Regions from separate parts of the Enterobacter sp. ECC_219_Taxon_10 genome, predicted to be linked through region 1. Evidence: predicted binding sites of a transcription regulator. Region 1 holds the regulator's gene; each other region holds the start of a gene.
The links. Region 1 encodes PurR, which represses purine synthesis genes. Its sites were predicted from a motif close to CANGCAAACGTTTGCNTG; they were not measured.
Positions count from the first base shown of each region.

Region 2: raiA (ribosome-associated translation inhibitor RaiA) is a predicted target of PurR. The motif match lies at 8,169-8,186, and genes of this name have one in related genera.
Region 3: purM (phosphoribosylformylglycinamidine cyclo-ligase) is a predicted target of PurR. The motif match lies at 4,300-4,317, and genes of this name have one in related genera.

Region 1 is NZ_CM178005.1:2,104,993-2,115,570, reverse strand. It holds gene AC4ICF_RS10135 (MFS transporter) at 1-766, opposite strand, end outside; gene cydH (cytochrome bd-I oxidase subunit CydH) at 930-1,019, opposite strand; gene purR (HTH-type transcriptional repressor PurR) at 1,317-2,342, shown strand; gene punR (DNA-binding transcriptional activator PunR) at 2,360-3,271, opposite strand; gene punC (purine nucleoside transporter PunC) at 3,386-4,576, shown strand; gene cfa (cyclopropane fatty acyl phospholipid synthase) at 4,874-6,022, shown strand; gene AC4ICF_RS10105 (riboflavin synthase) at 6,054-6,695, opposite strand; gene mdtK (MdtK family multidrug efflux MATE transporter) at 6,921-8,294, shown strand; tRNA gene AC4ICF_RS10095 (tRNA-Val) at 8,448-8,524, shown strand; tRNA gene AC4ICF_RS10090 (tRNA-Val) at 8,529-8,605, shown strand; gene AC4ICF_RS10085 (FAD-NAD(P)-binding protein) at 8,724-10,319, shown strand; partial or broken gene AC4ICF_RS10080 (hypothetical protein) at 10,299-10,430, opposite strand.
Region 2 is NZ_CM178005.1:3,706,627-3,717,204, reverse strand. It holds gene AC4ICF_RS17580 (PepSY-associated TM helix domain-containing protein) at 1-186, shown strand, start outside; gene AC4ICF_RS17575 (OmpA family protein) at 189-674, opposite strand; gene dgcN (diguanylate cyclase DgcN/YfiN) at 687-1,907, opposite strand; gene yfiR (regulatory sequestration protein YfiR) at 1,900-2,388, opposite strand; gene AC4ICF_RS17560 (DUF2799 domain-containing protein) at 2,590-2,964, opposite strand; gene aroF (3-deoxy-7-phosphoheptulonate synthase AroF) at 3,178-4,248, shown strand; gene tyrA (bifunctional chorismate mutase/prephenate dehydrogenase) at 4,259-5,380, shown strand; gene AC4ICF_RS17545 (SMP-30/gluconolactonase/LRE family protein) at 5,441-6,313, shown strand; gene pheA (bifunctional chorismate mutase/prephenate dehydratase) at 6,310-7,470, opposite strand; Phe leader region at 7,501-7,626, opposite strand; gene pheL (pheA operon leader peptide PheL) at 7,578-7,625, opposite strand; gene raiA (ribosome-associated translation inhibitor RaiA) at 7,730-8,071, opposite strand; gene AC4ICF_RS17525 (IS4 family transposase) at 8,332-9,660, opposite strand; gene bamD (outer membrane protein assembly factor BamD) at 9,780-10,517, opposite strand.
Region 3 is NZ_CM178005.1:3,575,513-3,586,090, forward strand. It holds gene AC4ICF_RS16965 (DnaA inactivator Hda) at 1-364, opposite strand, end outside; gene uraA (uracil permease) at 462-1,751, opposite strand; gene upp (uracil phosphoribosyltransferase) at 1,838-2,464, opposite strand; gene AC4ICF_RS16980 (6-phospho-beta-glucosidase) at 2,681-4,111, opposite strand; gene purM (phosphoribosylformylglycinamidine cyclo-ligase) at 4,378-5,415, shown strand; gene purN (phosphoribosylglycinamide formyltransferase) at 5,412-6,053, shown strand; gene ppk1 (polyphosphate kinase 1) at 6,261-8,321, shown strand; gene ppx (exopolyphosphatase) at 8,325-9,863, shown strand; gene AC4ICF_RS17005 (EAL domain-containing protein) at 9,868-10,578, opposite strand, start outside.

The sequences.
Region 1 (10,578 bases):
GATAGTTGCCGATCGAGAAGCCGACGCCAATCAGCACCAGCATCGCGGTAACGAAAAGAGGCGTTGCGTGGGTGATATCGTGCAGCACCGGTGAAATATAGGTGTAGAGGGTAAACATCGCCCCTGCCCCCAGCACCGTGGTGAGCAGCGCGGAGAGCACCTGCGGGCGCATCAGCACCGCCAGCTCTTTACGCACTTCCGGACGTTCTCCTGCACTGCCTTTCGGCAGAGAGAAGAACAACGCCACCATCGCGACCACGCCCAGCCCGGCCGTCGCCAGGAAGGACATACGCCAGCCGATCGCTTCCCCCAGCCAGGTTGCCGCCGGCACCCCGCCAATGTTGGCAATCGTCAGCCCCATAAACATGGTCGCTACAGCGCTTGCCTGCTTGTGTTTTGGCACTACGCTTGCGGCCACGACCGAGCCCAGCCCAAAGAACGCGCCGTGGTTCAGGCTGGTCAGAATGCGCGACAGCATCAGGGTAGTGTAGTCCGGCGAAATGGCCGAAAGCACGTTGCCCAGAGTGAAAATCGCCATCAGGAAAATCAGCGCATTGCGGCGCGCCCGGTGAGAAAGCAGAAGCGTCATCAGCGGCGCCCCCACCATCACGCCGATGGCGTAGGCGCTGATTAACATGCCTGCCGCAGGGATCGAGACGTCTACGCCCCGGGCAATAACAGGCAGTAACCCCATCGGGGAGAATTCAGTGGTGCCAATCCCAAAAGCGCCAATCGCCAGGGCCAGCAGGGGAAAATTGATTTTCATGCGTCAACTCCGGATGCCGTGTCATGTGGTGACACAGAACAAAGAAGCGGAAAGCATGACATCAATCACAAAAAATGAGAAGTTAACAAAATGGCAAAAGATTTTTGCCAGAGAAGTAACAATCGCGGCGATGGGGAGGGAGAAGGCTCTCCCTCCGCGTAAATCAGTGCAGCGCAGCCGTCAGACCAGCCGCGACAATCAGAGCCAGCACAACAACGGTGGTGAACAGCGAAAACTTCAGATCGGAACTCATCAATTTTTCTCCTTTTAATCCCCCCACGAAAAGTGAGCTTGCTCATTTTTGCACAGATTCCGTCAAAAATCTTCCTGGATTTATACTGATAACCACTTTACCTCTTCCCCTTTTCATCAAGATAGGCCAAAATTCCACGCTAAATTTATTAGCGTACCGGCCATTGACCCCCTCCTGACGTCCCGTGTCGTTTTCCTGGCGTGCCGCAATCCAAAATTGCGTGATAAGGGTGAGAGAAGGCAAACGTTTACCTTCAAGTTTTTCAGGAGTTTAGGATATGGTCTGGAGTGACATTTAATGGCAACAATTAAAGACGTAGCAAAACGCGCAAACGTTTCCACTACAACCGTATCACATGTAATTAACAAAACCCGCTTCGTGGCGGAAGAGACGCGCAACGCGGTCTGGGCAGCGATCAAAGAGCTGCACTATTCGCCAAGCGCGGTTGCGCGCAGCCTCAAGGTCAATCACACCAAGTCCATTGGATTACTGGCGACCAGCAGTGAAGCGGCCTATTTTGCCGAGATCATTGAAGCGGTGGAGAAAAACTGCTTCCAGAAAGGCTATACCCTGATTCTCGGCAACGCATGGAACAGCATTGAAAAACAGCGTGCCTACCTGTCGATGATGGCGCAAAAGCGCGTGGATGGCCTGCTGGTAATGTGTTCCGAGTACCCGGAATCCGTGCTGTCGATGCTGGAAGAGTATCGCCATATTCCGATGGTGGTGATGGACTGGGGCGAAGCGCGCGCGGATTTCACCGATTCGGTTATCGATAACGCCTTTGAGGGCGGCTATATGGCCGGCCGTTATCTGATTGAGCGCGGCCATCGCGAGATTGGCGTGATCCCGGGTCCGCTGGAGCGCAACACCGGCGCGGGCCGTCTGGCCGGCTTTATGAAAGCGATGGAAGAAGCGCTGATTACCGTGCCGGAAAACTGGATCGTGCAGGGCGACTTTGAGCCGGAATCAGGCTACCGCGCGATGCAACAGATCGTCTCCCAGCCGCACCGCCCGACCGCCGTCTTCTGCGGGGGTGACATCATGGCGATGGGCGCCCTCTGTGCGGCCGATGAGCTGGGTCTGCGCGTCCCGCAGGACATCTCCGTGATCGGGTATGACAACGTGCGCAACGCGCGCTTCTTCACGCCAGCGTTGACCACCATTCACCAGCCGAAAGATTCGCTGGGTGAAACCGCCTTCAATATGCTGCTGGACAGGATCGTCAACAAACGTGAAGAGTCGCAGTCCATTGAAGTTCACCCTCGCCTTATCGAACGCCGTTCCGTCGCGGATGGCCCGTTCCGCGACTACCGTCGTTAATCTCATTGCGGAGCCAGTCAGGCTGGCTCCCTCAGCCATTCCCGGTTAAGCGTTTCGCTGTCCCCCAGATAATCCAGAAGCCAGGCCATCGCCGGGGAAACATCATTTTGTTGCCAGGTGAGGCAGCAGGCCGCATCCGGGAATGGATTCTCCAGGGCCAGCTCAACCCACTCACCGGTGTCGATTCGTGGTCGCGCAAAATGAACGGGTACCATCGCGACGCAGAGCCCGGCGCTAAGGCACGTCGCCGACGATTCCCAGTCAGGGGCCACCACCCGCCGCTGGTTGTCCAAAAGCCATGTGATACGCTTGGGCAGCGAGCGGGAGGTATCCTCCAGCACCAGCGACGGCCAGCCGCGCAGCGTATCATCGCTCAGCGGCCCTTCCATCTTCGCCAGCGGATGATCGCTTGCCACCACGCATTTCCAGCTCAGCATCCCCATATCGCGAAAGGCGTAACGCCCCCCGACCGGGATCGCCTGAGTGGCCCCAATGGCCATCTCTGCCCTGCCGTCCGCCAGCGCATCCCAGACGCCGTTGAACACCTCCTGCGAAACCCGCAGTTCGACGTCAGAAAAATGACGGTAGAAATCGACAATCATCTGCCGGGTGCGCTCGGGCTTAACGATGTTATCCACCGCAATGGAAAGGTGTCCCCGCCAGCCGTTCGCGATCTGCTGGCACTGTTCGCGGGTGATCTGCATTTTTTTGATAACAGAACGCCCTTCCTTCAAAAACCACGCCCCTGCAGGCGTTAATTCCACATCACGATGTCGCCGTTCAAACAGCGGTACCGCCAGCCAATCCTCAAGCTGACGTACGGTATAGCTGATAGCCGAAGGGACGCGGTGTAGCTCCTGCGCCGCCCCGCTAAAGCTGCCGTTACGCGCGACAGCATCGACCACTTCAAGAGAATAATCTGACCACATTTTCTGCCTGCAAAAAATTTGAATGCACCCGCCAAATATTAGCGTTTCACAAGCGGCTTTGCATTCCCTACACTCAGCGCCAACGTATACCTGCCTCCTCAGGAGAATAAAACAGTGCAACCCAGGAAAGGTTTTTTAGTCTGGCTCGGCGGCTTAAGCGTGCTGGGCTTTTTGGCCACCGATATGTACCTGCCGGCTTTCGCCGCCATGCAGGAAGATTTGCAAACCCCTGCTGCCGCCATCAGCGCCAGCCTGAGCCTGTTCCTTGCCGGTTTTGCCTTCGCGCAGCTGCTCTGGGGACCGCTTTCGGATCGCTTTGGCCGTAAACCGGTACTGCTGCTGGGTCTGGCCATTTTTGCCGTGGGCTGCCTGGGAATGCTATGGGTGCGCGATGCCACCTGGCTGCTGGTACTGCGGTTTGTTCAGGCGGTCGGCGTCTGTGCCGCTGCCGTGACCTGGCAGGCGCTGGTCACCGACTACTATCCGGCAAACCGCACCAACCGTATTTTCGCCACCATTATGCCGCTGGTAGGGCTTTCTCCTGCCCTCGCCCCTCTGTTGGGCAGCTGGATCCTCGCGCACTTTGACTGGCAGGCCATCTTTGCCACGCTGTTTGCCATCACGCTGGTGCTGATGCTGCCGGCATTCGCCCTCAAGCCCGCGCATAAAAAAGAGGTGCACGCAGACGCGAAGCCGATCACCTTCACCTCCCTGCTCAGCACCAAAGCGTATCGCGGCAACGTTCTGATCTATGCCGCCTGCTCGGCAAGCTTCTTCGCGTGGCTCACCGGTTCGCCGTTCATTCTGCACGATATGGGCTACAGCCCTGCAGCCATCGGCCTGAGCTATGTTCCACAGACTATCGCGTTCCTGGTGGGCGGGTATGGTTGCCGCGCGGCGCTGCAAAAGTGGGAAGGTCAGCAGATGCTGCCATGGCTGCTGGTGCTGTATGCGCTGAGCGTCATCGGGACCTGGGCCGTTGGCTTTATTCCGGGTGCCGGTCTGGCCGAAATTTTGATTCCATTCTGCGTGATGGCCGTCGCGAACGGGGCGATCTACCCTATCGTGGTGGCGCAGGCGCTGCGTCCGTTCCCGCAGGCGACAGGCCGCGCGGCCGCGCTGCAGAACACCCTGCAACTGGGGCTGTGCTTCCTGGCAAGTCTGGTAGTCTCAGCGCTGATTGCCACGCCGCTACTGACGACAACCAGCGTAATGCTGGCTACCGTTGCGCTGGCCGTCATAGGCTATCGCATGCAGGCTGCCGCGCAGGATGAGAGTACGCAGGTTGAAACCTCGCACGCCTGATCGCACCAGGAACTATGTTAATTTTCAGTGATTAGGTTGCTAAGAATTTTCTATTGAATCACCAAATTTTGAGGCCTATACTAAATTTGGTTCGATTAAATACGATAAATATTAAGTGTTAACGGGAGCCGGAGTGCTCCCGTTTTACCATGGAAGGCATTTCGGCAAGGGTTATCTCCCTTCCTCTGTTCTACGTCGGATACTAGCCTCGCGGTATTTACCGTGAGATTTCTCACAAACCAAAAAAGCGTCTACGCTGTTTTAAGGTTCTGATCACAGTAGGGTGATGGAGAAGCTATGAGTTCATCGTGTATAGAAGAAGTCAGCGTTCCGGACGATAACTGGTCCCGGATCGTCAGTGAACTGTTAGGTCGGGCAGGCATCACTATCAATGGATCATCGCCATCCGATCCTCAGGTTAAACATCCCGATTTTTATAAACGCGTGTTGCGGGAGGGATCGTTAGGTCTGGGAGAAAGCTATATGGACGGCTGGTGGGAGTGCGAACGGCTGGATACCTTTTTCGCCAGCGTGCTGCGTGCCGGCCTTGAAAAACAGCTCCCTCGCAATCTGAAAGACACCCTGCGTGTCGCCTCTGCCCGCCTGTTTAATCTGCAAAGTAAAAAACGTGCGTGGATCGTCGGCAAAGAGCATTACGATCTCGGCAACGATCTGTTCAGCCGCATGCTGGACCCCTTCATGCAATACTCCTGCGCCTACTGGAAAGAGGCGTCGACGCTTGAAGAGGCTCAACAGGCCAAACTGCGCCTGATTAGCGAGAAATTGCAGCTACAGCCCGGCATGCGCGTGCTGGATATCGGCTGCGGCTGGGGCGGGCTGGCGTATTTTATGGCGAAGCACTACGGCGTCAGCGTGGTCGGCGTGACGATCTCAGCAGAACAGCAAAAAATGGCGCGAGAGCGCTGTCAGGATCTTGATGTGGATATTCGGCTGCAGGACTACCGTGACCTGAATGAGCAGTTTGACCGGATCGTTTCCGTCGGCATGTTCGAGCACGTGGGGCCAAAAAACTACGACACCTACTTTGAGGTGGTGGACCGTAATCTGAAACCGGACGGCATCTTCCTGCTGCATACCATCGGCTCGAAGCGGACCGACAATAACGTCGACCCGTGGATCAACAAATACATCTTTCCGAATGGCTGTTTACCGTCCGTTCGCCAGATTGCCAACGCCAGCGAATCCCATTTCGTCATGGAAGACTGGCATAACTTCGGCGCGGATTACGACACCACGTTAATGGCCTGGCATGCGCGTTTTCAGGAAGCCTGGCCTGAAATTGCGGACAACTATTCTGAACGATTCAAGCGGATGTTTAGCTATTATCTGAATGCCTGCGCGGGGGCGTTTCGCGCGCGCGATATTCAGCTCTGGCAGGTTGTTTTCAGCCGAGGGATTGAACACGGCTTGCGGGTCGCACGCTAGAAAAATACCCCCGGCAAGCCGGGGGTATTTTTTATTCTTCTTCTACAGCTTTAATTATTGCGGCTTCTTTTGCGGCCAGCACGCGCTCAACGGTATCTACAACCGCCTGGGTTTGCGGATCGATTTCGATATTCACGCGATGCCCCAGTTTTTTCGAACCCAGCGTGGTGCGCTGCAGCGTCTCGGGAATTAAATGCACGCAAAAACGCGTCGGAGTAACTTCTCCTACCGTCAGACTAATCCCATCAATGCCAATAAACCCTTTATAGAGGATGTATTTCATTAATGACGGGTCCTGCACTTTAAACCAGATTTGACGGTTATTTTCTGATGTAACGATTTTCGCCACTTCGGCGGTGGTCATGATGTGCCCGGACATCAGGTGGCCGCCAATCTCGTCGCTGAACTTCGCCGCGCGCTCAACGTTGACGGTGTCCCCCACCACCAGCTCGCCCAGGTTGGTAATACGCAGCGTCTCTTTCATTAAATCAAAGCTAATCTGGTTGCCATTAATTTCGGTGACGGTCAGGCAGCAGCCGTTATGGGCAACCGAGGCGCCGGTTTCGATGCCGTCGAGCATATATTCCGGCAGCTCTACAACATGAGTACGAAAATTAGGTTTTTCATCAATGGACACCACTTTGGCGGTGCCCTGCACAATACCAGTAAACATGCTTACAACTCCTGTTCTTTCCGGACGGTGGTGACACCGTTTAATCCCACCACAATAACAGTTGGAAAAAGAGGTTGCCAGCGGAGCGCATTTTCTGGCGATTTTTTCACTAGATAAATAGCTAAAGCCCGCTACAATAGCTGGCATCCCCCTGCATTTTCTTCTTGCTGCCCGTTTCGGCGGCTTTTTTAGTCTCTCATATAACTACAAAATAAAGGTGTTCACGTGCAGAAGTACATGAATGAAGCGCGCCAGCTATTGGCACTGGCTATACCAGTGATCGTCGCGCAGGTGGCCCAGACCGCAATGGGATTTGTGGATACGGTAATGGCGGGCGGCTACAGCGCCACCGATATGGCGGCCGTTGCCATCGGTACGTCAATCTGGCTTCCGGCCATCCTGTTCGGCCACGGTCTGCTGCTCGCGCTCACGCCGGTTATCGCTCAGCTCAATGGCTCGGGTCGTCGCGAGCGTATTGCCCATCAGGTCCGCCAAGGTTTCTGGCTGGCAGGGTTTGTCTCCGTGCTGATTATGGTCGTGCTCTGGAACGCGGGCCATATCATTCGTGCCATGCACAATATTGACCCGGCGCTGGCAGACAAAGCCGTGGGCTATCTGCGCGCCCTGCTCTGGGGAGCGCCTGGTTACCTCTTTTTCCAGGTAGCACGTAACCAGTGTGAAGGGCTGGCGAAAACCAAGCCCGGCATGGTGATGGGCTTTATCGGCCTGCTGGTGAATATTCCGGTGAACTATGTCTTTATTTACGGGCATTTCGGCATGCCGGAGCTGGGCGGCGTCGGCTGCGGCGTGGCGACGGCGGCCGTTTACTGGGTTATGTTCTTCAGTATGATCGCCTATGTGAAACACGCCCGTTCAATGCGCGATATTCGTAACGCAAAGAGCTTCAGCACGCCGGACTGGAGCATCATGACGCGTCTGGTACAGCTAGGCTTGCCGATTGCGCTGGCCCTGTTCTTTGAGGTGACGCTCTTTGCCGTGGTCGCCCTGCTGGTCTCCCCGCTGGGGATTGTTAACGTGGCCGGGCACCAGATTGCCCTCAACTTCAGCTCTCTGATGTTCGTCCTGCCGATGTCGCTGGCGGCGGCGGTGACGATTCGCGTTGGCTTCCGCCTGGGCCAGGGCTCGACGCTGGATGCGCAAACGGCCGCGCGTACCGGGCTGGGCGTCGGCGTCTGTATGGCCATCTGTACGGCGCTGTTCACGGTGGCACTGCGTGAGCAGATCGCCCTGCTCTACAATGACAACCCGGACGTGGTGACGCTGGCCTCACACCTGATGCTGCTGGCTGCGGTGTATCAGATTTCTGACTCCATCCAGGTGATTGGCAGCGGCGTATTGCGCGGATATAAAGACACGCGTTCGATCTTCTTTATTACCTTTATCGCCTACTGGGTGCTGGGTCTGCCGGCTGGCTACGTGTTGGCGCTGACCGATCTGGTCGTTGATCGCATGGGGCCAGCCGGATTCTGGATGGGCTTTATCATCGGACTCACATCGGCGGCGATCATGATGATGCTGCGCATGCGCTTCCTGCAGCGCCAGCCGTCAACGATGATTTTGCAGCGCGCTGCACGTTAACTACGCAGTAGCCGCCGCCCGGCGGCTACTTTCTCTTCACTTTGCGCGGTAATGAAGCAATCGCGTGAAATCAGAGAGAAAAATGCGTTTTCCCTCTTGCCTCCTTGGTGCTGTGCCGCTAATATTCGTCCCCGTTGTCACCGACAACACGTTGCGTTCATAGCTCAGTTGGTTAGAGCACCACCTTGACATGGTGGGGGTCGTTGGTTCGAGTCCAATTGAACGCACCATTCTGCGTCCGTAGCTCAGTTGGTTAGAGCACCACCTTGACATGGTGGGGGTCGGTGGTTCGAGTCCACTCGGACGCACCATTTCAGTCCTGAAATGGTGCAAATCCTCTCTTGTTACCCTGAATTTTCTTAATCCCTTATTTCCATCATTATTCTCCTGCTACGCTTTTCTTATGGAAAAAATACAGGAAGCGCGTCAATGAAGAATATCGCGATTATCGGCTCCGGCCCCACAGGGATTTACACCTTTTATCATTTGCTGAATAACAGCACCCCGCTCTCCGTGTCAGTCTTTGAACAGGCAGATGAAGCCGGCGTGGGCATGCCCTATAATGACGACGATAATTCCCGGCTGATGCTGGCGAACATTGCGAGCATTGAAATTCCCCCCATTTTTATGACCTACCTCGACTGGCTCAAGGAACAGAGCGACACCCATCTGGCGCGCTTTAAGGTTGATAAAGCCAGCCTGCATGATCGGCAGTTCCTGCCCAGACTCCTGTTGGGAGAGTATTTTCGCGACAGCTTTCGTTCAATTGTAAAAGAGGCTCAAAAGCTGGGGTTCCAGGTTACGGTCCATGAATCCGCGAAGGTAACGGACATCATCCCCTCGACATCCGGCGTAACGCTTTCAGTCAATGACGGCACCTTGCCCGATCAATTCGACCTGGCGGTTATCGCCACCGGCCATGTCTGGCCAGAAGAGGATGAAGCCACGCGCACGTTCTTCCCAAGCCCGTGGTCCGGTTTGATGGACGCCAGCATTCCCCCTTGCCGCGTGGGCATTATGGGAACCTCGTTGAGCGGTCTGGACGCGGCTATGGCGGTGGTGATGCAGCACGGTGAGTTTCGTGATGGTGAATTCATCCTCGAGAAAGGCAGCGAAGGGTTAAACATTACGCTGATGTCCCGAACGGGCATTCTGCCGGAAGCCGATTTTTACTGCCCTATCCCTTATGAACCGCTGTCGGTGTTGACCGAATTCGTGGTTGAAAGCGAGATAGCCAAAGGATGGGATGGCCTGCTTGACCGCATCTTTGCCCTGATGGTGAAAGAGCTTGAACTCGCCGACCCGGCGTGGTGCGAGAAAATTTCTCTGCGTAACCAGGATGCCGACAGCCTTCGTAAGGCGTGGTTTGAGGATCGTAAACGGCACGGGCCCTTCACCTGGGCGGAAGAGAACCTCAGCGAGGTTGAGCGGAACAAACGTGAACGCCGTACCGTGGCCTGGCGCTACACCGTACTTCGGCTGCATGAGGTCGTTCAGGAGATCGTTCCGCATCTCAGCGAGCAGGACAGAAAACGCTTTAAGCAGGGCCTGGCGCGCGTCTTTATCGACAACTATGCCGCCATCCCGCCGCAGTCTATTCGCAGGCTTCTCGCGCTTCGCGAGGCAGGCATCATTAGCGTGGCAGCGCTCGGCGATGATTACACGCTTGATGCCGGCAGCGATCGGACAGTCATCACCACACAAGAGACCGTTTATCGTTTCGACGTTTTTATTGACGCTCGCGGGCAAAAGCCGCTCAAAACGAAAGATCTGCCCTTCCCGACGATACGCAAACGGCTGGAAGCGACGGGGGAAGAAATACCCGATATCGGCGAGGATTACACGCTACAAGCGCCTGAATCGGTTCGCGGGCGCATCGCTTTCGGCGCGATACCCTGGCTGATGCACGATCGTCCCTTCGTTCAGGGACTGGCGGAGTGCGCGGAGATTGCAGAAGCGATGGCGAAGGCGGCTGAAAAACCTGCCTCAGGGAGACGACGCCGGTTACCGTATGTGGAGAACTGACAGGGCTCCATGCCCTGCAAAGCAAGATGACTCGAAGAACACGTCCGGGTTTTCAGACAGCGAGACGAAGGTTTTCGTTGCTTTATCCAGCACACGAATTTTGCCGAGTTCACTGCCGTCTCCCCAGACGTATTCTTTGTTTTCCGGGATTCGTTAACATATCGATAAACCTACCAGTAATGAAAATCTCCCAGCCCTACTCCGCTGAGCGTGTAGAAAGATAAATTTGTCATGCTATTAAAAGCCGCAATATTACTAT
Region 2 (10,578 bases), 1.6 Mb from region 1:
CAGACGCTCTCTCAGAGCTGGCTTGCGCTGTCAGGGTGGGGAAGAGGCGTTACGGTGATAATCAGCGTACTGCTGGGGCTGGCTTTGCCGGTGATGGGCGTGAATCTGACACTGTTTGTTCTGATTGACTGGCTGCGCTGGCGAGCGGCAACAGGCGTGTCGCTCACCGAATCATCCGCTAAATAATCCTATGGCGTGCTGATAATCACTGACACCCGGCGGTTTTCAGCACGTCCTTGTGCAGTACTATTGCTCGCAATCGGGTATTTTTTTCCTAATCCCTGGGTGGTGAGATTAGTGCGCGGGATATTCGCTCCCTTCGCCCACGCGGCGGCAACGGCATCGGCGCGTTTTAAGGACAGTGCTTCGTTGTAACTTTCTTCACCGTAGTTATCCGTATGACCGTCCATTCGCGCGTGATTCAGGCCAGTTTTCGCCAGGCGAGAGGCCATGGATTGGATCTGTGCTTCACTGTCCGGGCGCAGCCTGGCGTCATTTTTATCAAAGAGGATGGTATCCGACAGCCCCAAAGACCAGTCGCCGTTCAGTTCGTTAAAACCGTATGACTTCATCGCCGCGATTTGTTCAGGTGTGAATTTGCCCTGGGGCGGCGACTGGCAGCCAGCCAGAACCAGTGAGGCCAAAACTAACGGCGCGAAATATCGTTTTAACATAGAATTTCCTTTCTAACTTATTGTTTTTGTACGCTGGTTTTTAACCTGGTACATATTGCGGTCGGCTTTCTCCAGTAATGCTTCAACGGACGCATTTTCCCACGCCAGAGCAAAGCCAATGCTGAGTGACATCGATGCTTTTTGTCCGTTATGCAGATCAAACGGACGGATAAACTGCTGCGCTAGCGCAGCACAAATGTGTTGAACCTCAGTCTCAGAATGCACACCGTAGAGCACCATGGCAAATTCGTCACCGCCAAGGCGGTAGGATTGATGGCGTTTATCGCCAAACTCCATCATCCTGCTGGCGACTTCAATCAATACGCAGTCTCCTGCCGCGTGCCCCCAGGTGTCGTTGATAAATTTAAAATTGTCACCGTCGAGGAAGAGCAGGGCCGAGTTTTTTCTGGCTGAAGGGTCGTTCATTAAGGCCGCAATGCTGTTACGAAACGCCGCACGGTTGGCAAGACCGGTGAGCGGGTCGTGCATTGCGGTACGCAGCAGCTGGGCGTTTTTGGCCTGGAGCTTAAGCTGCCACTCCTCCATCTCATCCAGCAGGCTGTTGAAGTCTTCACCAAACTGGTGAAATTCTTCGATACGGCCATCTTTCACCCGGCGGGAGAAGTTGCGGTTTGTGCGCACGTCATGCACAACGTCAGTGATATTTTGCAGCGCCGTTACCATGCCGCGGTGCAGAGAGTGGGTAATAGTAAGCGCGACGACGGTTGCAAAAAGAATACAGCCGGTGAGGACGGCAAACGACATCCAGATAAAATGACCGATCAGACTGTCACGCGCGGTAAGGCGAATTTCGCCGATTGCCACGCCGTTATGCATGATGGGCTGTGCAACCGGAACGGGGAAAAGCCAGCGGCTCACCAGCGCGCCCAGCGTGTCATTGTTATCCTTCGGGTTCCAGGACCAGTAGGCGAAGCGCTTTTTATGCCTGTTGATGACTTCTGCTACGGCAAACTGCCCCTGCTTACCCAGCGCAGCGAGCGTTTCGTTGGCCGCCAGTGAATCGTTGAAAACCAGCGAGGCTTCCAGGCTGTGGCTCATTGTGGCGCCGGTTAATTCGAGATTTTTTTGCGCGTACTGTTTTAATGTTACGACCGAGGCAAAACAGAGCAGCAGCCATATTAACGTCATCGTGATGATGACGCTTATCATGCTGTTTCGCCTCAGCGTTCTTTTAAACGTCGGACGTGGCGTCGAGGTGAAATCTTTATCCATGCTGCTTATTCCGTGCAAGCATTAATACATCCGGGTTGACCCTGACGCCACTGCGTGTCAACGCATCCAGATTGACGGAAAACCGCACCTGGCCACGATCGATTATCAGGCAAAAGGCACTGCCAATAACACATTCCGGATTTTGCTCTGAGATTAATAGCAATGCTCTGCCCTGATATTGACTTATTAATTCAAGTTGTTTCGCAGGTGGTTCAGTCCCGAAATAAACAGCATCGCATGTCGCGGCCAGGGCTTCCCGATCGTTACGTACAATAACGGGGGTATAGGGTAACTCGTTATTCCCCTGGTCGCCGCTGAGCGCGTGCGTATAGTGAGAAGTGGCGTAAATACAGAGCTTAGGCTGACCGGAAAGCGACGGCCATCGCGTATAGCTCACGATGCCTGAGACAATCGAACGTACCGATTTATCTGTCTCCGTGAGCGCGCCTGCCATCGCCGGGCCCACCATAAGGAACAGCATTAGCACCAGAGTGAGTCGGAACAAAGAGTTCAAGTATAAATTTCTCACCAGAATCCGCCGTACCGCTCCGGAAATAGATGTCCTTAAGAGTTGCGGGCAGAATACCATTGTTTATCAGAGCCGTCATTATGTCAGAAATAGCCCATGGCTTACCTAAGCTAAATCCTACAGTTGTTTATTTTCCAAAGAATAAAAGCAAACTTAATTAAGCCTGCTGGAACGCATACTTTCATCCATTCCTTTTTGCCATGACGCGTGCAGTTTCGCTGCATTTTCAACGGTATCACAACTGGCGGGATAAGATTTGCCCGCTAATCCCCATGCGTGAATAAAGCCTTCTTCGCATACTTTTTTCTGACCATCAGCATAGCCACGGAGATATTCACTACGATCAATATTGGGGTCGTTAAAACTATCGGCCAGGGTCTGGTTATCTTTAACCGGCAGGCCATTCATGGCGTCTTCTTTACCCGCACTGAACCAGTCCGGGCTCGTCCAGTTGGGCTGGAAAGTGTAAGGATTAATCTGGCAGCCCGATAAAAACAGCGACAGCAGGACGAGAGCAATCGATCGCATAATCCTTCTCCTTTTTCTTCAGCATAGCTTGGCGGAAGAAAGTTAGGGTGTAATTTTAAATTTACGTTTTTAGCGGCTGATTTTTGCAATTAATTGGCTGATGTAAAGTAATGTGTACGTATTTTGGATTGAAATGTTTACTTTTTATGGTATCGTGGTTTCACCTCACTGAGGAAAACAACTATCGCAAACGAGCTTTACAGGATCGCTATCATGCAAAAAGACGCGCTGAACAACGTACATATCACTGACGAACAGGTTCTGATTACCCCGGATCAACTGAAAGCGGAGTTTCCGCTGAGCGCCGCGCAGGAGGCTCAGATCGAGCACTCTCGCCAGACCATTTCTGACATAATCGCCGGCCGCGATCCGCGCCTGCTGGTGGTATGTGGTCCTTGCTCTATTCACGATCCTGAAACCGCCATTGAGTATGCTCGTCGATTTAAAGCATTAGCGGAGGAGGTCAGCGATAGCCTCTATCTGGTGATGCGCGTCTATTTTGAGAAGCCACGTACGACCGTCGGCTGGAAAGGGTTGATTAACGATCCGCACATGGATGGCTCGTTTGATGTGGAAGCAGGCCTGAAGATTGCGCGTCGCCTGCTGGTGGAGCTGGTCAGCATGGGGCTGCCGCTGGCAACCGAAGCGCTGGATCCGAACAGCCCGCAGTACCTGGGCGATCTGTTCAGCTGGTCCGCGATTGGTGCGCGTACGACTGAATCGCAAACCCACCGCGAGATGGCGTCTGGCTTGTCGATGCCGGTTGGCTTTAAAAACGGTACCGATGGCAGCCTGGCGACGGCGATCAACGCCATGCGCGCCGCCGCTATGCCGCACCGCTTTGTCGGTATCAACCAGGCGGGCCAGGTGTGTCTGCTGCAAACGCAGGGCAACCCGGACGGTCATGTGATCCTGCGCGGCGGGAAAGCGCCAAACTACAGCCCGGCGGACGTGGCGCAGTGTGAAAAAGAGATGGAACAGGCGGGACTGCGTCCGGCACTGATGGTAGATTGCAGTCATGGTAATTCGAATAAAGATTACCGTCGCCAGCCAGCGGTTGCGGAATCCGTGGTTGCACAGATCAAAGACGGAAACCGTTCGATTATTGGTCTGATGATTGAGAGCAACATTCATGAAGGCAATCAGTCATCAGAACAGCCGCGCAGCGCGATGAAGCACGGCGTCTCCGTCACGGATGCCTGCATCAGCTGGGAAACCACCGATGCGCTGCTGCGTGAGATCCATAAAGATTTAAGCGGCCAGCTGGCGACGCGTCTGGCTTAAGAGGGTAGTTATGGTTGCTGAATTGACCGCACTGCGCGATCAAATTGATGAAGTAGATAAGGCGCTGCTGGACCTGCTGGCGCGCCGCATGGCACTGGTTGCTGAAGTCGGTGAGGTGAAGAGCAAATACGGCCTGCCGATTTACGTCCCGGAGCGCGAAGCCTCAATGCTGGCCTCCCGTCGTAAAGAGGCCCAGGCGCTGGGCGTTTCGCCGGATTTGATTGAAGATGTTCTGCGTCGCGTGATGCGGGAATCCTATTCCAGCGAAAACGACAAGGGCTTTAAAACCCTCTGCCCGTCCCTGCGGCCGGTGGTGATTGTCGGCGGAGCAGGACAGATGGGGCGTCTGTTCGAGAAAATGCTGACGCTTTCTGGCTATCAGGTGCGCATTCTGGAAAAAGAGGACTGGGCGCATGCTCCGGAACTGATGAAAGATGCCGGAATGGTCATCGTCAGCGTGCCGATCCACGTGACGGAGCAGATCATCGGAAAGCTCCCGCCTCTACCGAAAGATTGCATTCTGGTGGATCTGGCCTCCGTCAAAAATGGTCCTCTGCAGGCGATGCTGGCTGCACATACCGGCCCGGTGCTGGGCCTGCACCCTATGTTTGGCCCGGACAGCGGCAGCCTGGCGAAGCAGGTGGTGGTTTACTGCGACGGTCGTCAGCCGGAAGCCTATCAGTGGTTCCTGGAGCAGATCCAGGTCTGGGGCGCGAGGCTGCACCGCATCAGCGCGGTCGAGCACGATCAGAACATGGCGTTCATTCAGGCGCTGCGCCACTTTGCGACCTTTGCCTACGGTCTGCATCTGGCGGAAGAGAACGTGCAGCTTGAACAGCTGCTGGCGCTCTCTTCACCTATCTATCGTCTGGAGCTGGCGATGGTCGGGCGTCTGTTTGCGCAGGATCCGCAGCTTTACGCCGACATCATTATGTCGTCTGAAAATAACCTGGCGCTGATCAAGCGCTACTATCAGCGCTTTGGTGAAGCCATTACCCTGCTGGAGCACGGAGACAAGCAGGCGTTTATCGACAGCTTCCGCAAAGTGGAGCACTGGTTCGGCGATTACGCCACGCGTTTCCAGAGTGAAAGCCGCACGCTGTTGCGCCAGGCAAATGACAGTCGCCAGTAATCCAATGATGTATATACTGAAAGCCAGCAATGCTGGCTTTTTTCATTTTGGGGAACTGTCATGGCTGAACCGCAGCTGCTGTTGAACTACACCGGGCATCTGCCCGAATGCCCGACGTGGAGCGCAGAAGAAAATGCGCTTTACTGGGCGGATATTCTGGAAGGGGAGATCCACCGCTACCACCTGTCAACGGCGGAACATACCGTGCTCTCCTTCCATGAAGAGGTGGGCTGCTTTGCCCTGCGCGAGCGCGGCGGCTTTATTGTCGCCATGCGCAACGGCATATGGCTTGCCGATAAGCATGGGCTCCTGCAGCGCAAGGTGTGCGATAACCCCTCAAACCCGCAGCTCGCACGTTTTAATGATGGGGGGACCGACCATCAGGGACGCTTCTATGCGGGCACGTTCTGGGGGCCGGGAGATTACAACGGTGCCCTGCTGATGCGCATCGACAACGACCTGGCGCCGAAGGTGATCCAGTGCGATATTCACGGGCACAACGGCTTAGCGTTTAGCCCGGATAAGCGGTGGATGTTTACCTCCGACACGCCAAACGGCGTAATTTACCGTACGCCGCTTGATGAGCATGGTGACCCTGGCAGGCGCGAGGTGTTTCGTCAGTTTAAAGCGGGAGAAGGGATACCCGACGGCGCGGCGATGGATGTGGAAGGCTGCTACTGGAGTGCGCTGTTTGACGGCTGGCGTATTGCGCGTTTTTCTCCGCAAGGGGAGCAACTGGAAGAATACCGCATGCCGGTGCGTTGCCCGACGATGGTCTGCTTTGGCGGCGACGACATGAAAACGCTGTTCATTACCACCACGCGGGAAAATATGGATGCGGAGGAGGTGGAGAAGTATCCGCTCTCCGGCGGCATCTTCACCCTGCCTGTCAGCGTAGCAGGGATGAAGAAAAGCCGGTTTATCGAACGTTAAGCCGGGTCAACCGGGACGACGTTTTCGCTCGGATAGCAGCCCAGCACTTTCATGGAGCGCGTGATTTCGCCCAGTTCGCGCAGGGCTTTCTGCATGGAAGCTGACTCCAGGTTGGCCTGGATATCGAGGTAGAACATCTCTTCCCACGGGTTACCGTGGATTGGGCGTGATTCCAGTTTGGTCATGATCAGGTTGTGGTTGCGCAGCACCAGCAGGGCTTCAACCAGCGCGCCGGCCTGCTGGCCGGTTGCCATCAGCAGCGTGGTTTTCGCCGGCACCTGGTCTGACACGTTGATAGCCTTGCGGGCCAGCACCACGAAACGGGTGATGTTTTGCGTCTGGTTTGCCAGGTTGCGTTCCAGCACTTGCAGTCCATACAGCGCGCCGCCCGCTTCGCTGCCGAGCGCTGCAACGGTTGGGGAGTTGGCCTGCGCCACTTTTTCCATCGCCGCCGAGGTGCTTTCGGTGTACTCAATTTTCCAGTTCGGATAGCGGTTCAGGAACTGGCTGCACTGCTGGAACGGCTGCGGATGGCTGTACACGGTTTCGATCGTGCTCAGGTCGGTTGAGCCGGAGACCAGCACGCAGTGATCGATAGGGATCGTCAGCTCGCCGACAAGTGACAGGCTGGTGTGCTGCAGTAAATCATAGACGTCGTTAATGGCACCGGAGCTGGTGTTTTCAATCGGCACGACGGCGTAATCGGCCTGGCCGGTCTCGACCTGGTTAAAAATGTCGGCAAACTTCGCACAGCCGCTCTCAATAAATTCTTCGAAGTGGCGCGCGGCATATTGACGTGCGGCCAGGTGAGAGTAGGAGCCTTTAGGCCCGAGGAAGGCGATGCGTGCCGAGTGCGGGTTGGTTTTGTTCAGATGCTGCTGGAGTAACGCTTGCTGGGTGAGAACGGAGTCTTCGATGATGAGCTGGAACAACCGGGTGATGTAATGGGCATCGAGGTGATGCGCTCTGCCTAGCTGGATCAGACGCTCCAGCAGGTCGCGCTCGCGGTCGATATCACGCACCGGGCGATGGGAGTCCAGTTTGGCTTTGCCTACTTCAATGGCGAGCGCGCGGCGTTCGGCCAGCAGCGCCAGCAATTTTTCATCCAGCGCGCTGATTTTTACTCGAAGATCCAGTAACGGGTTTTCCGGTGTCATAGTGTTGCCTGTCTCATTTTATCGTTATCAATAAAAAAGGCCCCCCGGTATGGGAGGCCTTATTGTTCGTCTTCGCATTCTTTATCACACGACGAAACGCCTCCCGTTCAGGGGAAGGTAAAAAAGAATGCGAAGAAGAACGGCGTAAGTTTCATAAAGTCATCCTGTGATTGATACCGTTAAAGTACCCGTACTGTTTTCACCCTGTCAATAAAAAACGCGCCCGAAGGCGCGTTGGCGGTACACTCAATTTAAAGGATTACTCTTCTTCAACTTCTTCCGCGAAGCTGGCGTCTTTCACCGATGTCGCGGCGCGACGGGCTTCACCTTTGTGTTGCACTTTATTGAGCTGCCGTTCCAGCTTGTTGATCAAATCGTTAATAGCGGTGTACATATCCTCGTGTTTTGCGCTGGCGACCAGATGGCCGTTTGGAGTATTGATAGTTGCGTCAGCGATGAAACCCTGGGGCTCCTTGGACAGGATGATATGTGGATTAATCAAATGAGTTTGCCATTTATCCAGTTTGGCGAGACGGTCTGCGACGTGCTGGCGAATTGCCGGAGTAATTTCCATTTGTTTACTGGTAATGTTCATTGTCATAAATTTTACCTCTTGTCTTTCCGTCTTGGTGATTCCAGCATACCCGACCTAATGTCAAAATGTGTGATTTAGATCACGTTATTTTGTCGGTTTTTGTCAGGGAATCTTTTTTGTGAGGCAGGGCAGGAAGAGGTGAGATTTACCTTGTGGAAGGTACGAATTGCGGTCATAGTTGACGGGATGTGTTGAGGCTAAAGCGCTTCAGCGGATGTCTGAAATGAATAAAGAAACGGCAGCCTTCTGGCTGTAATGCCAGTCAGTTAAGCAACTGACTGGCTTTTTTTCGGGGCTGTGGGGTATCTCCAGGGCCTTTCCTTTACCACCCTCGGGAAGGCCCTTTCCCTTCTTGTCGGCAACTTTACCAGTTGCGCCATGCTTTCAAGATCACGCATCAGCTCCGGGATACGCCCTGGTGAAGCGCCCTGCAGCGTCATCAGCATTCTCATGACCATGCCGCATGATTCTGAGAAGCTCAGCTGATTCGGCCAGTATCCTTTCAGATGGCCCGCCATTTTAATCATCTGATATCGCACCAGATTATACGCCAGTAACACGCCCCATAACTCCTGCTCCACAAGCTCCGGCTTTTTACTTCTCAGCGTCAGCCTGCTCAGTTGCATCGTTTGTTTTATCTCCCTGTACCCCAGCTCTATTTCCCAGCGATGGCTGTACAGGTCTGCCATTTCTCCTCCGGGATAGCGCATGGCGTCCGTCATCGACGTCAGCAGATGGCTGACTTTCCCTTTGCGCGTCACGGTCAGCAGGCGGGCTGTCATCTCATCTCCCAGACCCGGCCATTTTTTTCGTGCCTGTGGGCTGGTTTTCAGCTTCACCAGATAGTCGCCTTTACCCAGCTTTCTGACCTCTTCATACTGTGCTCCCTTTCTGAGAGGGAGCATCCAGTGACGGTGTTCTCCTGCCTGGCTCCATGCATTCAGCAACCCCAGCGAGTAGTAGCCTTTATCCATTAACGTCAGGGTGTTATCGCCGGTCTGCTCTATCAGTTGCTCCGCGAGCTCATTTTCACTGTTTTTCATCGTGCCGAAGGCCGCTGCCGTCAGCAGATGGCTGGTCAGCTCCATCTGGCAGACCATTTTTACCTGCGGATAGAGTGCCGGGTTTCCGCCATGCGTCTGGCGGGGAAAGGCGCTGTCGTTTTCCGGCGTGTCCGGTGTTCGCCAGAACACACCATCGATGGCCAGCAGGGTCAGGCCGCACCAGTGCGGATGCGGCGTGGCGTTATGCCAGAGCTGCGCTGTTTGCGTGAACACGCGGCGGACGGCTTCGCTTCCCAGCCGCTGACGGGCCTGGATCACGGCGCTGGGGGCAACGAACGGACGATTGCCGGGTAACATGATATCCAGCCGGTTAACTATCTGATGAAGCGGCTCCTTGCGCTCAAGGGCCATACCGACAATGCACCAGACCATCATTTCCAGAGGAAGGCGCCGTTTGCGTAACGTGACGGTGCCGGATTCTTCAAGGCAGCGGGAAATCAGTTCCGGGTCAAGACAGTCGCCCAGAGAAGTCAGAGGGTTACGCAAAGAATCGTAACGGGATACCAGATCAAGAGCCTGTCCAATGTGCATAAAAAAATCCGGAAACGGGTAAACATTTCCGGATTCTTACACAGCCACTGGATCGGTCAACCGATCCTTAACTGATCAGCATTACAGCCTTCTGGCTGCCGTTTTGCATTGAAGCGATATCAGGTGTTGCTGCTGTTCGCAGCGATGATTTTCGCCACTTTTTCAGCCTGAGCGGTCATCTGCATCTGACGGTAAGCATTTTCCATCAGCTTCAGGCCGTCACGCGTTGCCTGAGTATCCGGATAATCACGCAGCATACCTTCTACGCGGTTAACCACAGCAACCCATGCGCCACGGCGGGTATAGTATTCCGCAACGGAGTATTCATACTTTGCCAGACGATCTTTCAGGAACACCAGACGTTTGGTTGCGTCGGTGACGTACTGACTGTTCGGATAGCCGCGCACCAGCTTGGAGAAGTCATTGAAGGCATCGCGCGCATGCTGCGGGTCACGGTCGGAACGATCCACGCCGAAGAAGCCCTGCAGCGCACTATCATCCAGCGCCATGTTGGTCAGACCGCGCATGTACATAACGTAATCGATGTTAGGATGAGTCGGGTTCAGACGCATGAAACGATCGATAGTTGCCTGAGCCAGCGGCAGATCGGCATTTTTGTAGTAGGCGTAGATGAGATCTAACTGTACCTGCTGCGAATACGGACCAAACGGATAGCGATTATCCAACGCTTCCAGTTGCGTTATCGCCTGTTTCCAGTTACCGTCCTGCAACTTTTGTTGTGCAGTCGCATAGATTTCATTCGGCGGATTGTCAGGGACCTGTTCATTCGAACCGGAGCAGCCCACCAAAGCCAGGCTCAACGTGGCCGCTGCCACCAGATATTTCATGCGCGTCATGACGTTTTGACTTTCCTCAAATGTTTGTCCGGGAGAAACTCTGTTCCTGCTCCCGATTAAG
Region 3 (10,578 bases), 1.5 Mb from region 1:
TGTAGAGGTTGAAAATCGCCATTTCCCACGGCTCGTCCCCCGCCACGCATTCGATATTATCGATGCAGACCAGCGAGAGATGTTCCATTCCCTCCAGCACCTCAGGCACGAACCAGGTACGTTTATCCAGCGGCACGTAGCCTACCGCGTCACCGCGCGCCGAAAGCTCCGCGCAGGCGGCATGCAGCAGGTGGCTGCGCCCCGCGCCTTCGCGTGACCAGATATAAATGTATCCGCTGTGATCCTGGCGCAGCACGTTTTGCAGTGCAGCCAGTAAAGAGGGGTTATCACCCGGCCAGAAACTCGCGAAAGTTTCGTCGTCAGGGAGATAAAGTGGCAGAGAGAGCTGTGCCGGTCCGTTCAGAAATACCTCAACCAGAGATCTTACATAAAATCGGCGATGAGTTTAACACGGAACCAGCCGGGAGAGAACCGGGCGGATCGTCCACCCGGTTAAAGGATCAATGTGGCGCTTTTTCGCTTTCGTCAGCGTCCAGCACCACCTCTTCCGGGCGGATCACCGAGATCAGCTTGAAAATCAGGCTCAGGCCCACACCGACGATGGTCGCCAGCGCCATGCCCTTCAGCTCGGCCGCGCCAATATGCACCTTCGCACCGCTCACGCCGATGATCAGGATGACGGAGGTCAGGATCAGGTTTTGCGCTTTGCTGTAATCCACTTTGGATTCAATCAGCACGCGAATACCGGACGCGCCGATCACCCCGTACAGCAGCAGGGAAACGCCGCCCATCACCGGAACCGGGATAATTTGGATCGCTGCCGCCAGCTTGCCCACGCAGGAGAGCAGAATGGCGATGATCGCCGCGCCGCCGATAACCCAGGTGCTGTAGACGCGGGTAATCGCCATCACGCCGATGTTTTCGCCGTAGGTGGTGTTTGGCGTGGAACCGAAGAATCCGGAGATGATAGTCGAGAAACCGTTGGCAAACATGGAGCGGTGCAGCCCCGGGTCGCGGATCAGGTCGCGCTTAATGATGTTCGCCGTCACCACCAGGTGGCCAACGTGCTCGGCAATCACCACCAGCGCGGCAGGCAGAATGGTGAAAATAGCAAACCATTCAAAGCGCGGGGTGTAGATGGTTGGCAGCGCGAACCAGGGTGCCTGAGCAATCGGGGTGGTATCCACCACGCCCATGACGAAGGAGAGCGCATAGCCCGCCAGCACGCCGATCAGGATCGGGATAATCGCCATAAAGCCGCGGAACAGCACGGAGCCAAACACCGTCACGCCCAGGGTTACCAGCGAGATAATGATGGTTTTGGAATCCGGCGACTGGCCGTCCGCAGGCAGCAGGCCGGCCATGTTCGCCGCCACGCCCGCCAGTTCCAGACCGATGACCGCAACGATAGCGCCCATCGCCGCAGGCGGGAACATCACGTCCAGCCAGCCGGTACCCGCTTTCTTCACGATGAAGGAAACGATGCAGAACAGCACGCCGCACATGATAAAGCCGCCCAGCGCGACCTCATAACCCAGCGGCAGCAACAATAATACCGGCGAGATAAAAGCAAAGCTCGACCCGAGATACGCCGGGATTTTGCCTTTACAGATAAAGAGGTACAGCAGCGTACCGACGCCGTTGAACAGCAGTACGGTAGCCGGGTTAATGTGAAACAGGATTGGCACCAGCACGGTTGCGCCAAACATGGCGAACAGGTGCTGCAAACTAAGCGGGATAGTCTGTAAAAGCGGCGGTCTTTCACTCACCCCGATAGCACGGCGCGTCATAGTGTTTTCCTCTGTGTAGTATCGTTGTTGGTGTTTTATTCAAAAAAAAGCCGACTATCAAAGTCGGCTTATTTATCGTTATTCGATTATTTCGTACCAAAGATCTTATCGCCGGCATCGCCGAGCCCCGGGATGATGTACCCGTGCTCGTTCAGCCCCTGGTCGATAGAGGCGGTATACAGCTCAACGTCCGGGTGCGCTTTTTCCAGCGCCGCGATCCCTTCCGGTGCAGCCACCAGAACCAGCACCTTAATGCTGCTGCAGCCCGCTTTTTTCAGCAGGTCGATGGTGGCGATCATTGAACCGCCGGTCGCCAGCATTGGGTCAACCACCAGCGCCATACGCTCGTCGATGTTAGAGACCAGCTTCTGGAAATAAGGTACCGGCTCCAGCGTCTCTTCGTTACGGTAGATACCGACCACGCTGATGCGCGCGCTTGGGACGTGCTCCAGTACGCCTTCCATCATACCAAGACCGGCACGCAGGATAGGCACGACGGTAATTTTCTTACCTTTGATCTGCTCAACCTGCACCGGGCCGTTCCAGCCTTCGATGGTCACTTTTTCTGTTTCCAGATCAGAGGTCGCTTCGTAGGTCAGCAGGCTGCCCACTTCAGAAGCCAGTTCGCGAAAACGCTTCGTGCTGATGTCATGCTCACGCATCAGGCCCAACTTGTGTTTAACGAGTGGGTGTTTCACTTCCACAATCTTCATTCTCTTTCTCCTCTGAGGTGGCATCCGCAAAAAAATCGCGGGATTATACCGCTTTTTTCGGATTGCGCCATACCCATGTTGCTTGACAGGGATCAAGCAAAGACAAAAAACCGGAGACAGGTCTCCGGCTTAAGTGCGAGGTTCTGCCCGGTGGCGCTACGCTTACGCGGGCCTACGTGTATTGTAGGTCGGGTAAGCGTTAGCGCCACCCGACAATTACAGGTTATCGCCGTTGCTCGCGATCACCTGCTTATACCAGTCGAACGATTTCTTCTTACTGCGGTTCAGCGTGCCGTTACCTTCATTATCTTTATCCACAAAGATAAAGCCGTAGCGTTTTTTCATTTCGCCCGTACCGGCAGACACCAGGTCAATACAGCCCCACGGGGTGTAGCCCATCAGATCCACGCCGTCCTCTACCACCGCTTTTTTCATCTCGCGGATGTGGGCGGCCAGGTAATCAATGCGGTACTGGTCGTTCACCGTGCCGTCGCTCTCCTGCACGTCGATTGCACCAAAGCCGTTCTCAACGATAAACAGCGGGAGCTGGTAGTGATCCCAGAACCAGTTCAGGGAGTAGCGCAATCCCACCGGGTCAATCTGCCAGCCCCAGTCGGATTTCTGCACGTAAGGGTTGGAGACCAGGCTCTTGCTCTCGTCGTAGTCCAACTGCGGGTTATCCGCCGTTGCCTTGGTGGCGAAGGACATATAGTAGCTGAAGCCAATGTAATCAACGCAGCCCTGCGTCAGCGCCGCTTTGTCCTCTTGGGTGATATCCAGCGCGAAGCCGCGACGTTCAAAGTAGTTGAGCAGATGCTGAGGATACTTGCCGCGCACGTGCACGTCGGTGAACCAGTAGCGGCGGTGCATGGCGTTCATCGCCATCATCATGTCGTCCGGCGCGCAGGTCAGCGGATAGATGGGACACATGGCAATCATGCAGCCGATCTGCAGCGACGGGTTAATCTCGCGCCCCGCCTTCACCGCCAGGGCGCTGGCCACCAGCTCGTAGTGCGCGGCCTGGAACATCACCGGCTCGCGGTCTTCACCCGGCGCATATTTCAGCCCGGAGTTGGTGAACGGCGCAAAGTCTTCGTGGAAGTTGGCCTGGTTGTTGATCTCGTTAAAGGTCATCCAGTACTTCACTTTATGCTGGTAGCGCTCGAAAACGACCTTCGCAAAGCGGACAAAGAAGTCAATCAGCTTACGGTTGCGCCAGCCGCCGTATTCTGTGACCAGGTGGAAAGGCATCTCAAAGTGGGAAAGCGTAATAACCGGTTCAATGCCGTACTTCAGGCATTCGTCGAACAGATCGTCATAGAATTTCAGGCCCTCCTCGTTCGGCTCAAGCTCGTCGCCTTTCGGGAAGATGCGCGTCCAGGCGATGGAGGTACGGAAGCATTTGAACCCCATCTCGGCAAAGACTTTGATGTCTTCTTTATAGCGGTGGTAGAAATCGATGGCCTCATGGTTAGGGTAGTTTTTCCCCTCCAGAACGCCGTTGGTGATTTCACGCGGCACGCCGTGCGCGCCCGCGGTCATCACGTCGGCCACGCTTACGCCCTTGCCGCCCTCTTTCCAGCCGCCCTCAAGCTGGTGTGCCGCCACGGCCCCACCCCACAGAAAATCTGCTTTAAATCCTGACATTCGCTTTCCCTCATTCTGCGTTATTTTCTGCAAAAACAATTACAGAAACCGGTTTCATTTCGATGATGTGCAAAGGGGATATCCGTTGCAAGCAGTTCTCCGAAACCGGTTTCATTTTCGTGAACGGAGTCAAGTTTGGCTGCATTTACAGGCTATGCAGAAAAAAAGATCCTCACGTCCAGAATAGGCTCGCAAACGTTTGCCTGGACTGTTAGAATTGCGCCGATTTTTCTTACTAGCTATGCAATCGCGTGGGGATTTAAGCCGTGACCAACAAAACTTCTCTCAGCTACAAAGATGCCGGTGTTGATATTGACGCAGGTAATGCGCTGGTTGACCGAATCAAAGGTGTGGTGAAGAAAACCCGCCGCCCGGAAGTGATGGGTGGTCTGGGTGGATTCGGCGCACTGTGCGCGCTGCCGCAAAAATATCGTGAACCTGTTCTGGTCTCGGGTACTGACGGTGTAGGCACCAAGCTGCGCCTGGCGATGGATTTAAAACGTCACGACACGATCGGTATCGATCTGGTCGCGATGTGTGTGAACGACCTGGTGGTTCAGGGCGCAGAGCCGCTGTTCTTCCTCGATTACTACGCGACCGGCAAACTGGATGTGGATACCGCAGCCAGCGTCATTAACGGTATCGCCGAAGGCTGTCTGCAGTCCGGCTGTGCGCTGGTAGGCGGTGAAACCGCTGAAATGCCGGGCATGTACCACGGCGAAGATTATGACGTCGCGGGCTTCTGCGTCGGCGTAGTAGAAAAATCAGAAATTATCGACGGCAGCAAAGTGGCCGATGGCGATGTGCTGATCGCGCTGGCCTCCAGCGGCCCGCACTCTAACGGTTACTCTCTGGTACGTAAAATCCTCGAAGTGAGCGGCTGCGACCCGCTGACCACCGAGCTGGACGGCAAACCGCTGGCTGACCACCTGCTGGCCCCAACCCGCATCTACGTGAAGAACGTGCTCGAGCTTATCGAGAACGTTGACGTGCACGCTATCGCTCACCTGACCGGCGGCGGCTTCTGGGAAAACATCCCGCGCGTCCTGCCGGACAACACCCAGGCGGTGATCGACGAATCCTCATGGCAGTGGCCGGCCGTCTTTAACTGGCTGCAGACCGCAGGCAACGTGAGCTCTCACGAAATGTACCGCACCTTTAACTGCGGTGTGGGCATGGTTATCGCCCTGCCGGCAAGCGAAGCGGATAAAGCGGTTAAGCTGCTGACAGAGAAAGGTGAAAACGCGTGGAAAATCGGTACGATTAAAGCCTCCGATTCCGAACAGCGTGTGGTCATTGAATGAAAAACATCGTGGTGCTCATTTCCGGCAACGGAAGCAATTTGCAGGCAATCATAGACGCCTGCAAACAGAAGAAAATCAATGGCACCATTCGGGCAGTTTTCAGCAACAAGGCCGACGCGTTCGGCCTTGAGCGCGCGCGGGAAGCGAACATTCCTGCGCACGCGCTGGAAGCCAGCCAGTTCGCCGGGCGTGAAGCCTTTGACCGCGAGCTGGTGCATGAGATTGATGCCTACGCGCCAGACGTGGTCGTGCTGGCGGGCTATATGCGTATTCTGAGCCCGGCCTTCGTCGAACACTTCGCCGGTCGTCTGCTGAATATTCACCCTTCCCTGCTGCCAAAATATCCCGGCCTGCACACCCATCGTCAGGTGCTGGAAAACGGCGACGAGGAGCACGGCACTTCTGTCCATTTCGTCACCGACGAGCTGGACGGCGGCCCGGTTATCCTGCAGGCGAAAGTCCCGGTCTTTGACGGCGACAGCGAAGAAGACGTGACCGAGCGCGTGCAGGCCCAGGAACATGCCATTTACCCGCTGGTGGTGAGCTGGTTTGTCGACGGGCGTCTGGAGATGCGCGACGGCGCGGCATGGCTGGACGGCGTGAAGTTACCCCCGCAGGGCTATGCGGCGGAAGAGTAGTCTGTTATGTCGGGTGGCGCTGCTGCGCTTACCCGACCTGTACATTGCATTACCCGATATTCCCTCCCCCAACCCGCTAAAATCCCCAACAAAAAAAATAACTGTCATACTTTTCTGGCACTGTTGGACATATCGTGGAAATGCTCGCCATAATAAGGACGAGACGGATTTACCACGTCCTGTGATTGAACTGGAGTGTGAGCTGTAATGGGTCAGGAAAAGTTATATATCGAGAAAGAGCTAAGCTGGTTAGCATTTAACGAACGTGTACTCCAGGAAGCGGCAGACAAAAGTAACCCGCTGATCGAACGCATGCGTTTTTTAGGCATTTATTCCAACAACCTGGATGAGTTCTACAAGGTTCGCTTTGCCGAGCTGAAAAGACGGATCATCATCAGCGAAGAACAGGGCTTAAACTCGCACTCGCGGCATCTGCTGGGCAAAATCCAGTCCCGCGTGTTGAAAGCCGATCAGGAATTTGACGGCCTGTATAACGAACTGCTGCTGGAGATGGCGCGCAATCAAATCTTCCTGATTAACGAACGTCAGCTTTCCGTTAACCAACAAAGCTGGCTGCGTCACTACTTTAAACACTACCTGCGCCAGCACATTACCCCGATTCTCATCAACCGCGAAACCGACCTGGTACAGTTCCTCAAGGATGACTACACCTACCTGGCGGTGGAAATTATTCGCGGTGAATCCATCCGTTACGCCCTGCTGGAGATCCCGTCCGATAAGGTTCCGCGCTTTGTGAACCTGCCGCCGGAGACCCCGCGCAGACGCAAGCCGATGATCCTGCTGGATAACATCCTGCGCTACTGTCTGGACGACATCTTCAAAGGCTTCTTCGATTACGATGCCTTAAACGCCTACTCGATGAAGATGACCCGTGACGCCGAATATGACCTGGTGCACGAGATGGAAGCCAGCCTGATGGAGCTAATGTCCTCCAGCCTGAAACAGCGCCTGACGGCCGAGCCGGTGCGCTTTGTCTATCAGCGCGATATGCCGGACGCCATGGTGGAGATGCTGCGCGAGAAACTGACCATTTCGCGCTATGACTCCATCGTGCCGGGTGGCCGTTACCACAACTTTAAAGACTTTATTGGCTTCCCGAACGTCGGCAAAGCCAATCTGGTGAACAAGCCGCTGCCGCGACTGCGCCATCTGTGGTTCGATAAGTTCCGCAACGGGTTCGACGCCATTCGCGAGCGCGACGTGCTGCTCTACTATCCGTATCACACGTTTGAGCACGTGCTGGAGCTGCTGCGTCAGGCCTCCTTCGACCCGAGCGTGCTGGCGATCAAAATCAACATCTACCGCGTGGCAAAAGATTCCCGCATCATCGACGCGATGATCCACGCGGCGCACAACGGCAAAAAAGTGACCGTGGTGGTTGAGCTGCAGGCGCGCTTCGACGAAGAGGCAAACATTCACTGGGCGCGCCGTCTGACGGAAGCGGGCGTGCACGTGATCTTCTCCGCGCCGGGGCTGAAAATTCACGCCAAGCTGTTCCTGATTTCGCGCAAAGAGGGCGACGACGTGGTGCGTTATGCCCACATCGGCACCGGGAACTTTAACGAAAAAACCGCACGGATTTATACCGACTACTCGCTCTTAACCGCAGATGCCCGCATCACTAACGAGGTGCGCCGGGTCTTTAACTTTATCGAAAACCCGTACCGCCCGGTAAGCTTCGATTATCTGCTGGTCTCCCCGCAGAACTCGCGCCGCCTGCTGTACGATATGATCGATAAAGAGATCGCTAATGCCCAGAAAGGCTTGTCGTCCGGCATCACGCTGAAGCTTAACAACCTGGTCGACAAAGGACTGGTGGACAGGCTGTATGCAGCGTCCAGCTCCGGCGTGCCGGTTAACCTGCTGATCCGCGGCATGTGCTCGCTTATCCCCGAACTGGAAGGCATTAGCGACAATATTCGCGTTATCAGCATTGTTGACCGCTACCTGGAGCACGATCGGGTCTATATTTTCGATAATGCGGGCGATAAACAGGTCTATCTCTCTTCGGCAGACTGGATGACGCGCAATATTGACTATCGAATTGAAGTCGCAACCCCGCTGCTGGATCCGCGTCTGAAACAGCGTATCCTCGACATTATCGAGATCCTGTTCAGCGATACGGTAAAAGCGCGCTATATCGACAAAGAACTCAGTAACCGCTACGTACCGCGCGGCAATCGCCGTAAAGTGCGGTCACAGCTGGCGATTTACGACTATATCAAATCACTCGAGCAACCCGATTAACCTATGCCGATAAATGATAAGACCCCACGCCCGCAGGAATTCGCCGCGGTCGATCTTGGCTCTAACAGTTTTCACATGGTCATCGCCCGTGAGGTGGATGGCGCGCTGCAGATCATCGGTCGTCTGAAGCAGCGCGTACACCTGGCGGATGGGCTTGATGAGCGCAGCATGCTCAGCGAAGAGGCGATGGAGCGCGGCCTGAACTGCCTGTCGCTGTTTGCTGAACGCCTGCAGGGCTTCTCGCCCTCCAGCGTGTGCATCGTGGGCACCCACACTCTGCGCCAGGCGCTGAACGCGCCGGAGTTCCTCAAGCGGGCCGAAAAAGTGATCCCCTACCCGATTGAGATCATCTCCGGTAATGAGGAAGCGCGTCTGATTTTCATGGGCGTTGAACACACCCAGCCGGAAAAAGGCCGCAAGCTGGTGATCGACATCGGCGGTGGCTCAACGGAGCTGGTGATCGGCGAAGATTTTGAGCCTCGCCTGGTTGAGAGCCGCCGTATGGGCTGCGTCAGCTTCGCGCAGATGTACTTCCCGGGCGGCACCATCACCCGCGAGAACTTCCAGCGGGCGAAAATGGCTGCGATCCAGAAGCTGGAAAACCTGGCCTGGCAGTACCGCATTCAGGGCTGGAACGTGGCGCTGGGCGCGTCGGGCACCATCAAGGCGGCGCATGAGGTGCTGCTGGCGATGGGTGAAAAAGACGGCTTTATCACGCCTGAACGCCTGACCCTGCTGACTGAAGAGGTGCTGAAGCATAAAAGTTTTGACGCCTTAAGCCTGCCGGGGCTTTCCGACGAGCGTAAGGCAGTCTTCGTGCCGGGTCTGGCTATTCTCTGCGGCGTATTCGACGCGCTGGCGATTAAAGAGCTGCGCCTCTCCGACGGCGCGCTGCGTGAGGGGGTGCTGTATGAGATGGAAGGCCGCTTCCGTCATCAGGATATTCGCAGCCGCACCGCCCAGAGCCTGGCCAACCAGTACAACATCGACCGCGAGCAGGCGAAGCGCGTGCTGGAAACCACGGTGCAGATGTACGAACAGTGGCAGGAGCAGAATCCCAAGCTCGCGCACCCGCAGCTTGCCGCTCTGCTGAAATGGGCCGCGATGCTGCACGAAGTGGGGCTGAACATCAACCACAGCGGGATGCACCGCCACTCGGCCTATATTCTGCAAAACAGCGATCTGCCCGGCTTCAACCAGGAGCAGCAAACCATGATGGCAACCCTGGTGCGCTATCACCGCAAAGCCATCAAGCTCGACGATCTGCCGCGCTTCACGCTGTTTAAGAAAAAGCAGTTCCTGCCGTTAATTCAGCTTCTGCGTCTGGGCGTGCTGCTGAATAATCAGCGGCAGGCGACCACCACGCCGCCGACGCTGAAGCTGAAAACCGACGATCACCACTGGACGCTGAGCTTCCCGCACGACTGGTTTAGCCAGAACGCCCTGGTCCTGCTGGACCTGGAAAAAGAGCAGCAGTACTGGGAAGCGGTCACCGGCTGGATGCTCAAAATCGAGGAAGAGAGCGCCGACGTCGCCGCGTAACGGCTCAGGCGTCCGCGGTGGACGCCTCTGCTTCCAGCAGTGACTCAAGCGGTGCCGGTCTGCCAATCAGATAGCCCTGCACATAATCGATACCTAGCGCGTGAACCGCGCTACGTATCTCTTCGGTCTCGACATATTCCGCCACCACCAGCATCTTCTTCATGCGCGCCAGATGGCAGATAGACGCCACAATCTGGTAATCCAGACTGTTGTTGACGATATTGCGGATGAAGTCGCCGTCTATTTTGAGAATGTCCGCATCCACGCTTTTCAGCCGCGCGTAGCTCGCATACCCGGTGCCGAAATCATCAATCGCAATGCGCACCCCCATTTTCTGCAGCTGCCGGAGAATGTGGAGCCCCTGCTCCGCGTTGCAGAAGGTGCTGCACTCCGTGACTTCAAAGATCAGCTGCCACGGCTCAATGGCATATTTCACCAGCAGGCGGCTCACCTCAAGCGGGAACTGCACCCGACACACCGTTGAAGGGGCCAGATTAATGGCAAAGCGCTGGCCGGGCAGCCGTTCGCGATGCGCGGCAAGGAAGCGCAGCGTATGCTCCAGCACCCACAAATCCACCCGCGAAGAGAGGCCAAACTCCTGGGCTATCGGCAGAAATTGTTCAGGGGAGATCAACAGTCCGTTTGCGTCTGTCATCCGCAGCAGGACCTCGTGATAGCTATCACCACGCAGGCCGCGCACGGGCTGAACGAGCAG